3 regions of the Pseudomonas sp. LBUM1641 genome follow, and region 3 is predicted to be linked to each of the others. Evidence: riboswitches for the same ligand, from Rfam matches in the RefSeq annotation. Region 3 holds a riboswitch; each other region holds the start of a gene.
The links. Region 3 has a riboswitch for cobalamin ahead of cobO (cob(I)yrinic acid a,c-diamide adenosyltransferase). Riboswitches for the same ligand answer to the same signal wherever they lie in the genome.
Positions count from the first base shown of each region.

Region 1: another riboswitch for cobalamin. It lies ahead of ACA046_RS18680 (CbtB domain-containing protein); the one in region 3 lies ahead of cobO (cob(I)yrinic acid a,c-diamide adenosyltransferase).
Region 2: another riboswitch for cobalamin. It lies ahead of ACA046_RS20060 (TonB-dependent receptor plug domain-containing protein); the one in region 3 lies ahead of cobO (cob(I)yrinic acid a,c-diamide adenosyltransferase).

Region 1 covers NZ_CP166815.1:4,069,026-4,073,300, forward strand. The annotation lists gene ACA046_RS18670 (winged helix-turn-helix transcriptional regulator) at 1-352, opposite strand, end outside; gene fabF (beta-ketoacyl-ACP synthase II) at 466-1,734, shown strand; cobalamin riboswitch at 1,771-1,986, shown strand; gene ACA046_RS18680 (CbtB domain-containing protein) at 2,082-2,270, shown strand; gene ACA046_RS18685 (CbtA family protein) at 2,282-2,980, shown strand; gene ACA046_RS18690 (cobalamin biosynthesis protein) at 2,977-3,369, shown strand; gene cobM (precorrin-4 C(11)-methyltransferase) at 3,452-4,198, shown strand.
Region 2 covers NZ_CP166815.1:4,353,319-4,357,593, forward strand. The annotation lists gene ACA046_RS20045 (Y-family DNA polymerase) at 1-655, opposite strand, end outside; gene imuA (translesion DNA synthesis-associated protein ImuA) at 663-1,274, opposite strand; gene lexA (transcriptional repressor LexA) at 1,274-1,891, opposite strand; cobalamin riboswitch at 1,993-2,199, shown strand; gene ACA046_RS20060 (TonB-dependent receptor plug domain-containing protein) at 2,294-4,228, shown strand; gene ACA046_RS20065 ((2Fe-2S) ferredoxin domain-containing protein) at 4,240-4,275, shown strand, end outside.
Region 3 covers NZ_CP166815.1:1,741,673-1,745,947, reverse strand. The annotation lists gene bluB (5,6-dimethylbenzimidazole synthase) at 1-570, opposite strand, end outside; gene ACA046_RS08015 (cobyrinic acid a,c-diamide synthase CobB) at 567-1,958, opposite strand; gene cobO (cob(I)yrinic acid a,c-diamide adenosyltransferase) at 1,955-2,566, opposite strand; cobalamin riboswitch at 2,647-2,883, opposite strand; gene ACA046_RS08005 (PQQ-dependent sugar dehydrogenase) at 2,983-4,275, shown strand, end outside.

The sequences.
Region 1 (4,275 bases), 2.3 Mb from region 3:
TTTTGCGGTCGACCAACTGCAGGCTTTCACCTTCGGTAGCGAAGTGGCGATTGCCCCAGCCGATGAACGCCATGATCACTACCCGGAAATCCTCGCCGACCGGCGTCGGCACGTACTCGAAACGTGGCGGCCGCTCGCTGTATTGGCGGCGCTCCAGCAGCCCCGCTTCCACCAGGCTGTTGAGCCGGCGCGTGAGCATGTTCGGGGCAATCTCCAGGCTTTGGGAGAACTCGTCAAAGCGCCGCAAGCCTTGCAGCGCGTCGCGCATGATCAGGATGCTCCACCACTCGCCTACCCTTTCCACTCCACGGGCTACCGGGCATTCGGCGTTCACCAGCGACTTACGTTGCATTGCAGTTCCTCTGTGGGGCGGCCCCGGAAATTTAAGCTATCGAATGTTACTTTCATAATGATAGCTTCGTCCATGCAGTGCTACCAACCTGAAATTTGCGGAGCTAAGCGATCATGAGTAAGCGAATTGTTGTGACCGGCATGGGCGCAGTGACCCCGCTGGGAACCGGCGTGGAACAGACCTGGAAACGTTTGTTGGCAGGTGAATCCGGGATCCGCAGGCTGCCCGAGGCATTGGTCGGCGACCTGGCAATCAGCATCGGCGGCCAGGTGTTGGACCGCAACCAGGACCCTGAAGCCGGCTTTGACCCGGACACTGTCATCCCGGCGAAAGAACAGCGCAAGATGGACCGATTTATCGTGTTTGCCCTGGCCGCCGCCCAGGAAGCCCTGGCGCAGGCCGGCTGGCGTCCGCAAACGGCAGCGCAGCAGGAACGTACCGCGACCATTATCGCTTCCGGCGTGGGGGGGTTCCCGGCGATTGCAGAAGCCGTGCGCACCGCTGACAGCAAAGGGCCACGGCGCCTGTCGCCGTTCACGATTCCGTCATTCCTCGGCAATATGGCGGCCGGGCATGTGTCGATCCAGCATCAACTGAAAGGCCCGCTGGGCTCGCCTGTCACCGCGTGCGCCGCCGGCGTACAGGCCATTGGTGATGCCGCTCGGATGATCCGCGCTGGCGAAATCGACATCGCCGTGTGTGGCGGCGCTGAAGCCTGCATCCACCGGGTCAGCCTCGGCGGTTTCGCGGCGGCGCGTGCGCTGTCCAGCGATTACAACGACACGCCGGCACTGGCTTCGCGCCCGTTCGATCAAGGCCGCGATGGGTTTGTGATGGGCGAAGGTGCCGGGCTGTTGGTCATCGAGGAGCTGGAACATGCGCTGGCTCGCGGCGCCACGCCCATCGCGGAACTGGTGGGCTATGGCACCAGTGCTGATGCGTATCACATGACATCGGGACCGGAAGATGGCTCAGGTGCGCGCCGGGCGATGGAGATCGCGATTGCGCAAGCAGGGATCAGCGCCGCACAGATCCAGCACTTGAACGCCCATGCCACGTCGACCCCCGTAGGTGACAACGGCGAGCTGGCGGCGATCAATACGCTGTTCGGTGCAAATGCCAGCGTCGCGATCAGCGCCACCAAGTCGGCGACCGGCCATCTGTTGGGCGCCGCGGGCGGGATCGAGGCGATCTTCACTGTGCTCGCCCTGCGCGACCAGATTGCCCCGGCCACCCTCAACCTGGACAACCCGGACCCCGCTGCCGAAGGGCTGGATATGGTCCGAGGCCAAGCCCGGCCGTTACCGATTGAATACGCGATATCCAATGGATTTGGCTTTGGTGGCGTGAATGCCAGTGTGTTGTTCAAACGCTGGGGTTAACGCGGCGATTTGACGCCCATCGCCCGCCCATGCTCTCCTACACATCTTGTTTCGGGTGCCCTTCACAGGGTGAAACGGGAAACCGGTGAGTCATGTTCCTTTACTCAAGGGCGTGACGAGTCCGGTGCTGCCCCCGCAACGGTAAGCGAGTGAAGCGTCAAATCCACTGTGCCTCCAGGGCATGGGAAGGTGATGCTTTCAAGGCCCAGGCCCCTCGCAAGCCCGGAGACCGGCCCGAAAAAATCAGATAACAAACCCGCGGTGGGCGGGCGCTGTTCAGAACCCTGCGTGCCTGGCTCGCGGGGTTTTCATGCGCTCGTGCACCCTGAACCCTGAAGGGACGCGCCATGTCGATCATCAGCAGCACCGCCTCTACCGCCAGCACCACTGCCACCCTGAGCCAACGCCTGACCGCCGCCATCGGCGCGTCGATCCTCGGCGCGTGCCTGGTGTATTTCGCCGGTTTCTCGCACATCGAAGCGGTGCACAACGCCGCCCACGATACCCGCCACAGCGCCGCGTTCCCGTGCCACTGAGACCTGCCGACATGATCAAGCGTATTGCCAAAACCGCAGGTTTCACCGGTCTTCTGGCCGCCTTGCTGCTGACCTTGCTGCAAAGCTTCTGGGTTGCCCCACTGATTCTGCAGGCGGAAACCTTCGAAAAGGCCCCCGTGGCCACCGAAGTGCATGAGCATACCGGCGCTGCGGCCCACAGCCACGACGCCGAAGCCTGGGAGCCGGAAGATGGCTGGCAGCGTGTGCTGTCGACCACGGGCGGTAACCTGGTGGTTGCCGTGGGTTTTGCCCTGATGCTTGCCGGCCTGTACACCTTGCGTGCACCGACCCGCACGGCCCAAGGCCTGCTGTGGGGCCTGGCCGGTTACGCCACCTTTGTGTTGGCGCCGACCCTGGGCTTGCCGCCTGAATTGCCGGGCACTGCGGCTGCAGACCTGGCGCAACGGCAAATCTGGTGGATCGGCACCGCCGGCTCCACCGCTGCCGGTATCGCGCTGATCGTATTCGGTCGCAACTGGCTGCTGAAAGTCCTGGGCGTGGCGATCCTGGCGGTGCCTCATGTGATTGGCGCACCACAGCCGGAAGTCCACTCGATGCTGGCGCCGGAAGCCCTGGAAGCTCAGTTCAAGATTGCCTCGCAGTTGACCAACGTTGCCTTCTGGCTGGCGCTGGGGCTGATCAGTGCCTGGTTGTTTCGCCGTAACCGTGATGGTCAGTATTCGGCATGATCCTGGCGGTTGGCCTGGGGTGCCAGCGGGGGTGTTCTGTCGACGCCCTGCTTGACCTGTTCAATGCCGCCCTCGCCGAGGGTGGCATTGAGCGCCAGCGCATCACTGCGCTGGCCAGTATTGATCGCAAAGAGGATGAGCCGGGGCTGCTGGAATTGGCCCTGGCGCTGAAGCTGCCGCTGACGTTTTTCAGTGCGGGGCAACTGGTGTCTTATGAAGGTCAATTGAGCCATAAATCAGAAACTGTTTTTGCGCACACCGGCTGCTATGGCATCGCTGAAAGTGCCGCCTTGGCCCTGGCAGAACACCTGTCCCAACGCCCTGCTACTCTGCTGATCGCCCGCAAAAAAACCGCCCAGGCCACCTTTGCATTGGCTTGCGCCGGCTGAATTCCCGATAATCGTCAGCTTTGATCATGAGCAATCTTCATCTGGAGGGCTGCTCGCGTGCTTTTTTCACAGGAATGAATCCATGACTGTCTTTTTCATCGGCGCCGGTCCAGGTGACCCGGAACTGATCACCGTCAAGGGGCAGCGGCTGATTCGCAGTTGCCCGGTGATCATCTATGCGGGTTCGCTGGTGCCAGCGGCGGTGCTTGAGGGGCATCAGGCGGAGCTGGTGGTTAACAGTGCGGAGCTGCATCTGGAGCAGATCATTGGGTTGATCAAGACGGCCCATGAGAAAGGCCAGGATGTGGCGCGGGTGCATTCCGGGGATCCGAGTTTGTACGGGGCGATTGGGGAGCAGATTCGGCTGTTGCGGGAGCTGGGGATTGGGTTTCAGATCATTCCCGGGGTTACGGCGGTGGCGGCGTGTGCGGCGTTGTTGGAGGCTGAGCTGACGTTGCCGGACATCGCGCAGAGTGTGATTTTGACGCGGTATGCGGATAAGACGGCGATGCCTGAGGGTGAGGCGTTCAGTAGTTTGGCGCAGCATGGGACGACCATGGCGATTCATCTGGGGGTGAATCATCTGGAGAAGATCGTGGCTGAGTTGGTGCCTCACTATGGGGAGGATTGTCCGATTGCGGTGGTGCATCGGGCGACCTGGCCGGATCAGGATTGGGCCATTGGTACGCTGGCGGATATTGCCGGGAAAGTGGCGGCCAAGGGGTTTCGGCGTACGGCGTTGATTGTGGTGGGTCGGGTTTTGGCCAGTGACAGTTTTAGTGAGTCGTCGTTGTATCGCGCGGGGCATGCGCATTTGTATCGGCCCTGAGGGGGTTGGTGGGCATATCCGTTATTTTTGTAACGGCCGCCTATGGTTCCGCTCTTACAGCGGCTCACTTTTGAACA
Region 2 (4,275 bases), 2.6 Mb from region 3:
CATCGAGGTGTTTGAGCAACGCCGCGTCGAAACGCCGGGCCAGGGTATGCCGGGGCAATGCCTGCACCTGGGCCAGGGTGCGCAGGCCCATGCGCGACAGTGCGGTGGCGGCTTGCGGGTCGAGGCCGGCTCGGTCGATGGGGATCGGTGCCAAGGCTTGTTGCAGGCTGTGCTCGTCGGCCACGGCCAGGCAGTCGTAGGCATTCGCCAGAATCCGTGCCGCCGCCGGGTTCGGCGCGGCGACGATGCGATGACGAAACCCGAGGTCGGTCAGTTCCTTGCGCAAGCGCGCTTCGAGCAACGGCCAGGGCCCGAACAGGCCCAGGCTCGACTCGATCTCAAACAGTAACGCCCGTGGGTAATACACGCTGACCTGGGAGCTGAAACGGTAGGCCCAGGCGGCGAGAAATTGCTGCCAGTATTCGATCTGCGCCGGGTCGTATTCGGCGCAGGTAAAAGCCTTGGTCAAGGCATGGGCCGCCGTCAGGGATTGGCCGGGGCGCAGGCCGAGTTTGCGAGCGGCCTCATTGACGGTTTGCAGCACCCGTCGTTGCGGCGTGCCGGCCAACAGGGCCAATGGCTGATCCGGTTCGGGGCGCAGACGCAGCACCCCGTCCAGCGCCAATTGCGGGAAGACAATACACACCCAGCGCATGCCAACCTCAGTGCCCAAGCGCAATGGGCGCGGGATGGGCCAGGCCGCCCCGGCACTTGAGCACCCGCACTTGCGCAGGGCTCGCCTCCACCGCCAGGCGCAAGGCGGCCGGTGACGGGTTGATGGCCTCGCTCAAGGAGCGCCAGGCGAAGGCCAGGGTCTGGCCGGTTTCCGCCGCCACCTGCAAGCGGCGCAAGGCCCGGTCATCGGCCTTGCGCGGCCAGCACAGCACCGCGCCACAACTGCCGGAACGCAGGCATTGCTCCACGGCCCACAGGGCGTCACGTTCATCGGCCTGGATCACGGAAAGCTGGCGCACATCCACCCCGGCGTTTTGCCAGGCGTGGGGGTACGGCGTATAAGGCGGTGCCACCAGCACGATGCGCTCGCCGGCCGCCGACAATCGCGCCAGGGTCGGCCACACCAGTTGCAACTCGCCCACGCCCTCCTTCGCCATCAGGATTTCGCTCAACGCCGCTTCCGGCCAGCCACCGCTGGGCAGCACTGCATCCAGGGCCGCAAGCCCGGTGGGATGGATGCTGGCAGGCGGCGCGGCGGGCCGGCCTTTCCAGACCCGGCCGCCATTGAACAGCGAGTCCAGTGCAACGACGGCGCCCATCAGCCTTGCCTCACCAAACCGCAGAACACCCCTTCGATGGCCAGGTCCTGATCGGGGCGCACCACGATGGGTTGATAAGCGGGGTTGCGCGGCAGCAAGCGCACGCGCTCGCCGACGTGTTCGAAACGCTTGATGGTGACTTCACCGTCCAGGCGCGCCACCACAATCTGCCCGTTCAAGGCCTCGGCGCTGCGGCGTACACCCACCAGGTCGCCATCAAGGATGCCGTCTTCGATCATCGAATCGCCCTGCACCCGCAACAGGTAATCCGGGGTTTTCGCGAACATGGACGGGTCGAGCAGCAGGCGGTTGTGCACTTCAGCGTCGGCGCCGATGGGCAAGCCGGCAGCTACCCGGCCGAGTACCGGGATGTCCAGCAGCTCCGGCCGCGCCGGCTGATTGAGCAGGCGAATGCCGCGCGCCTGGTTGGGGTTGACCTCGATAAAGCCGCCCTCGGTCAGCGCCAGCACATGCTTGCGCGCCACGCTGCGGGAGGCAAAGCCGAACGCCTCGGCGATCTCGGCGAGGCTGGGAGACTGGCCTTGCTGCGCGATACGGTCGCGGATAAAGGTCAGGATGGCGGTACGGCGGGGCGTTAGGTTCGTCATGGAGTACATTTGTACTCCTGTGGGAAATTTCTAGCAATATCCGTCAGTCGCTTCCTATGTGGTCACGGGAAAAGCCCCCGCCAAGTTGACGAACGGTCTTTCGAATGTTCAGATGCCGGCCTGTTTCAGGTGCCTCATGCCGCCGTGCATGGGGTGAAACGGGAAACCGGTGCCGCTCTTTTCGAGCCAGTCCGGTGCTGCCCCCGCAACGGTAGACGCGTGATCCCTTCGACACACCACTGTGGCCTGCGCGCCATGGGAAGGTGAAGGTATCCATACGCGTGAGCCCGGAGACCGGCCTGGAATTCTGTTTGGCAAAATCCTGCGGTGGGCGGGCATGGGCCGGTATTGGCGTGTGCTCGGTGCCTACTCGTGCGTGCTTTTCGCGAAAGATACTTTTCCGAGAAGACTATGATTCGACCTTTCAAGACTCCCGTGCCCGGCCTGTTGTTCGGCTGCCTGTTCAGCCCCCTGCTGCTGGCCGACGACAACACCCTGGAACTCAAGCAACTCAACGTTTCCGCACCGTCGGTGGAGTCCACCACCGTGGCCGACATGGCCCAGTACGGCAGCAAGGTAGAGATCGTCACCCGCGAACAGATTGAGCGCGCCGGCCCCGCCGCCGATGTCTCGCGCGTGATGCAGATGTTCATCCCCGGCCTGTACGTGGCGCCCAAGAATGGCCCGTTCGACTACGGCACCTACTCCCTGTTGGGCGGGCGCAACGACGACACGCTGATCCTGCTGGACGGCGTGCGCCTGAACAACCGCCTGTACGGCGGCCTGTACCTGGACACCCTGCCCGCCAACGCCATTGAGCGTATCGAAGTGCTCAAGGGTGGCCAGAGCCTGCTGTTCGGCACCCAGGCGGTGTCGGGGGTGATCAATATCGTCACCCGAAGCCCGCAAACCCGTGTGGCTTCCGGTGAAGTGAACCTGGGCGCCGACACCTTCGGCGGCACCACCGGCGATGCCCGGGTCGAGAAGATTTTCAACAACGGGTTTGGCGACCTCGGCTTGCTGGCCTACGTCAGCCGCAACGTCTCCGAGGGCTACCAGCCGTTTCGCAACCGCGACATGAAAAACGTCACCGACAAAAAGCGCTCCTACGAAGTCACTACCTTCGGCACCAAGGCGATCCAGTCGTTTGGCGATGACACGCGCCTGGAACTGTTTTACCAATACGCCGACGCCAACCTCGATTTCGCCCGCCCTGTGGACAACCACAAGACCACCAACGACCGCGTGCAGCAGATCGCCACGGCGACCTTTGAGCAAACCTTCAACGACCGCCTGAGCTACTTCGTCAAAGGGCATATCAACGATTGGGACACGCGCTATACCCGCCTCAACAATGTCGAAGGCGGCGGCACCAAGGTCATCAACCACAACGACTACTGGGGCTTCACCGACTGGGGTGTGCAGGCCGAAGGCAAGGCCGTGTTGCCCGGTGAGCATGTGCTGGTATTCGGTTCCGACAACCAGTGGTTCAAGGGCCAGGACGATGTATTGATCATCGATGACAACAAGGCCCAGGCCCACGCGCTGTACACCCAACTGCGCCCGAATATCGAAGCCCTGCCGAACTGGCACCCGAGCATCGGTGTACGTCACGAAGCCATGAGCGGCGGTGACAGCGCCACCGTCGGCATGCTCACTTCGCTTTATGACCTCAACGACAACTGGGCCCTGCGCGGCCAATACGGCACCGCCTACAAACTGCCGAATGCCGAGCAACTGTTCGTCAACGAAGACGATGAGAAAGGCAACCGCAACCTCAAGCCGGAGAAGAGCCGCAACGCCGAACTGGGCCTCGACTACAAGGGCAGTCTGCTGGCGCGGGACTTCAGCGCCAGCGTGACGCTGTTCAAACGCAAGATCACCGACCTGATCACCCAGGACGATATCCAGTGGGTCAACGGCCAGGGGCAGATCCAGATGCGCGGTTTCGAGGCCGACGCCAAGCTGCAACTCAACGAACAATGGAGCGTGCAAGCCGACATGACACGCAACCTCACCGAGTCCCGCGCCGGTGTCACCCTCAACGATATTCCCGGCTTCTTCGCCCGCTCGCGGGTCGGCTATGAATCGGTGGACCGCCTGTGGGGCGTCGGTACCGCCGTGCGTTACATCGGCGATATCGTCAGCTCGAAAAAGGTCGAGTACGGTAACTACACCGTGGTGGATGCCGACGCCTATCGCTATCTCGACAACGCCCACCAACACCGGGTCAGCCTGCTGGTAGAGAACCTGTTCGACCGCGACTACGTCACCAGCCGCGCCAGCAACGTCGACAACCTCGGGCGGCCGTTCACCTCCGAAGTACGCTACACGTATCGCTTCTGATGAGTACGCCCGTGGAAACTCATCCGGACTGGTCCCGTGTGCCTGAC
Region 3 (4,275 bases):
CGGTGCCGGGTAGAACTCGGTCACCGGGCCCAGGCACAACACCGCCAACGGCTTGGCGCCGGGCGGCAGGCCCAGCAGGTCGGCCAGGGCCTGGGGCTCGAACAGCGAGACCCAGCCCATGCCCAGCCCTTCGACGCGGGCTGCCAGCCATAGATTCTGGATCGCGCAGGACAACGAGGCCATGTCCATTTCCGGCAAGGTGCGGCGCCCGAAAATATGCCGTTCGCGATCGTCCATCAACGCCGCCACCAGTACTTCGGCGCAGTCGTTGATGCCTTCGACCTTGAGCTTCATGAACTGGTCGGAGCGCTCGCCGAGGGCTTCGGCGGTGCGTACGCGTTCTTCTTCCACCAACTGCTGGATCTGGCCGCGCAGGTTGCGGTCGCTGATGCGGATAAAACGCCAGGGCTGCATCAAGCCGACGCTCGGCGCCTGGTGGGCGGCTTGCAGCAGGCGGTGGAGCAATTCAGGTGCGACGGTGCCGCCGCTGAAGTGGCGCATGTCGCGGCGTTCGGCGATGGCGCGGTAGACGGCTTCGCGGTCGGCTTCCGGAAAGGCGTTGTCAGTCATGGCCTCATCGCGGGCAAGCCCGCTCCCACAGTAGATTGCGTTTCAACTCGGTCAACTGTGGGAGCTGGCTTGCCTGCGATGGCGGTCTCAAGGCTTGGCGCAAACAGGGCAGCCACCGCTGTCGGGTTGGACGGGAAGTAAAAGTGCACGTAGGAAGCCGTCATCCGGCCCTGACGATAAACCGCCTCGGCGCCGCGCCCGCCATTCGGGCTCAGGCCGCGGGCAATCGGCTGCCATTCGGTGCTGGTCAACGAGTGATGATAAGTGTGGCCACGCAGCAGGCCTTCGGGCAGTTCGACATTTTGCAGGGCCAGTGCCGCCAGACGTTTCTGCATCACGGCATCACCCTGGAGCAGGCCCACCAGTTCGGCACGGGTGCCGTCGACATCGGTGAGCGAGTCCAGCAGATAGAGCATGCCACCGCATTCGGCCAGCAGCGGCTTGCCGGCAGCGTGATGGGCGCGAATGGCGTCCAGCATCGGGGTATTTTCCGACAGCGCCTGGTGATGCAGTTCCGGGTAACCGCCCGGCAGGTAGAGGCTGTCGGCTTCGGGCAACACGCGGTCACGAATAGGCGAGAAGAAGCACAGTTCGGCGCCCATCGCCCGCAGCAGGTCGAGGCTCGCGCCGTAGGTAAAGGCGAAGGCTTCGTCGCGGGCCACGGCAATGCGCACGCCGGCCAGCAACGGTTGGGTCTCGATCACCTCGGGTGCGGCGAATTCCACCGGCGGTGGCAGCGCTACCTCGCAACTGCTGCCCAAGGCTTGGGCGGCGGCGTCGAGGCGCAGATCAAGGTCGTTCAGTTCGCTGGCCTGCACCAGGCCAAGGTGGCGGCTGGGCAACTCGATGCCGGTTTCCCGGGACAGCGCGCCATACCAGCGCAGGCCTTCGGTAAGGCTGCCTTCGAGCAATTGCGCATGGCGCAGCGTACCAACACGGTTGGCCAGCACGCCGGCAAACGGCAGGTCCGGCTGGTAGCGCGCCAGGCCCAATGCCAGGGCGCCGAAGGTCTGGGCCATGGCCGTGCCGTCGATCACCGCCAGTACCGGCACGCCAAAGTGCCGCGCCAGGTCGGCGCTGGACGGCGTGCCGTCGAACAGGCCCATCACGCCTTCGATCAGGATCAGGTCGGCTTCCCCCGCCGCTTCCCACAGCAACCGGCGACTTTCCTGCTCGCCCACCATCCACATGTCCAATTGATAGACCGGCGCACCACTGGCGCGCTCGTGGATCATCGGGTCGAGAAAGTCCGGGCCGCATTTGAACACCCGCACCTTGCGCCCCAGGTTGCGGTGCAAACGGGCCAGCGCGGCGGTGACGGTGGTTTTGCCCTGGCCGGACGCCGGTGCGGCGATCAGGACAGCAGGACAGTGACGGGGCTGATTCAAAGTTCGATGCCTTTCTGCGCCTTGATACCGGCCTGGAAGGCGTGCTTGAGCATGCCCATTTCAGTCACGGTGTCGGCCATTTCGATCAATTCGGGTTTGGCGCCACGGCCGGTCACCAGCACGTGCTGCATGGGCGGGCGGGCCTGCAGGTCGCTGAGCACCTGGTCCAGGTCGAGGTAGCCGTGCTTGAGGGCGATGTTCAGCTCGTCCAGCACCACCAGGCCAATGGCCGGGTTCTGCAGCATTTCCCGGGAGACCGCCCAGGCGGCTTCGGCGGCCACGATGTCGCGCGCACGGTCCTGGGTTTCCCAGGTAAAACCTTCGCCCATCACGTGGAAGCGCACCTGCTCGGGGAAACGCCGGAAGAACATTTCTTCACCGGTGCTGTTGCGGCCCTTGATGAACTGCACCACACCGCACTGCATGCCGTGGCCCATGGCCCGGGCCAGCATGCCGAAAGCGGAGCTGCTCTTGCCCTTGCCATTGCCGGTGAGCACCAGCAGCAACCCGCACTCGTTCGGTGAATTGGCAATGCGCTCATCAATCACGGCTTTTTTGCGCAGCATGCGCGCCAGGTGGCGTTCGTCACGATCGGGGGATTCAGTCATGGCAGCTCTCCGTTGGCGCTGGACAAAAACGGCGGGCAGGAAAAAGACACATACAGACAGCCAAGCATCGCCCACCGTGATGCTGTTGGATGGATCAGGCCGGTCTCCGGGCTCATGAGTGGCATTGGATGCCGAGGGTGCGCCTTCCCATATCGCGGGCGATACAGTGGCTTAAGGCACCGTCTTGACTCATTTACCGTTGCGGGGGCAGCGCCGGGATCGTGGCGGCACTGTAGAAAAATGCGCTCACTCACCGGCTCCCCTGTTTCACTCAGTCGGCGCGTACGCCACAGAGCACCTGAAACAAGCCGCGAAGGTTAGTGGGTTGGGGGTGGAGCGTCAATTAAAGCCGGACATGCGCGTGAACCATCGGGCCGCTGTGCGCCTCTACCACTACAGGTATTAAGGAGAAAACCATGCACAAGACCCGACTTGCCCTACTGATCATGGTCGCCGGCACCCTTGCCGCCTGTGGTGAAAGCTCTACCCTTCAGGTGTCCGACGGCACCGGGCCCTCGCCCAAACTACCCGAGCCGAATAAAACCCTGATCCCCACGGTGAATATCGCCACGGCCATCGGCTGGCCCGAAGGCGCCAAGCCGACTCCCGCGGCGGGTACTCAGGTGGCAGCGTTTGCCGAAGGCCTGGATCACCCGCGCTGGCTGTACGTGCTGCCCAATGGCGACGTGCTGGTGGCGGAAACCAACGCGCCGCCCAAGCCGGATGATGCCAAGGGCATTCGTGGCTGGGTGATGGAGAAAGTCATGGGGCGTGCCGGGGCCGGCGTGCCGAGCCCGAACCGCATCACCCTGTTGCGGGACGCCGACCACGACGGTGTGGCCGAAACCCGCACGGTGTTCCTGGAGAACCTGAACTCGCCGTTCGGCATGACCCTGGTGGGCAACGACCTGTATGTCGCCGATTCAGACAAATTACTGCGCTTCCCTTATCAGCCAGGGGAAACCTCGATCAAGGACGCCGGCACCACCGTCACCGACTTACCGGGCGGCAGCATTAACCATCACTGGACCAAGAACGTGATCGCCAGCAAAGACGGCAGCAAGCTGTACGTCAGCGTGGGCTCCAACAGCAACGTCGGGGAAAACGGCCTGGAAGCCGAACAAGGCCGGGCCGCGATCTGGGAAGTAGACCGCGCCACCGGCCAGCACCGCATCTTCGCCTCCGGCCTGCGCAACCCCAACGGCATGGCCTGGGAGCCGCAAAGCGGCGCGCTATGGACGGCGGTCAACGAGCGCGATGAAATCGGCAGCGATTTGGTGCCGGACTACATCACCTCGGTCAAGGATGGCGCCTTCTACGGTTGGCCATTCAGTTACTACGGGCAGCACGTGGATGTGCGGGTCACACCGCAGAACCTGGACTTGGTGGCCAAGGCGATTGCACCGGATTATGCAGTAGGCCCGCACACCGCCTCGCTCGGGCTGACCTTTGCCGACGGCAGCAAGTTACCCGCTCAATTCAGCAATGGCGCGTTTATCGGCCAACATGGTTCGTGGAACCGCAAGCCTCACAGTGGCTACAAGGTCATCTTTGTGCCGTTTGAGGCCGGCAAGCCCAAAGGCCAGCCGGTGGATGTGCTGACCGGGTTCCTCAACAGCGATGAGAAAGCCATGGGCCGTCCGGTCGGCGTGGTGATCGACAAGCAGGGGGATTTGTTGGTGGCAGACGATGTGGGGAACAAAGTGTGG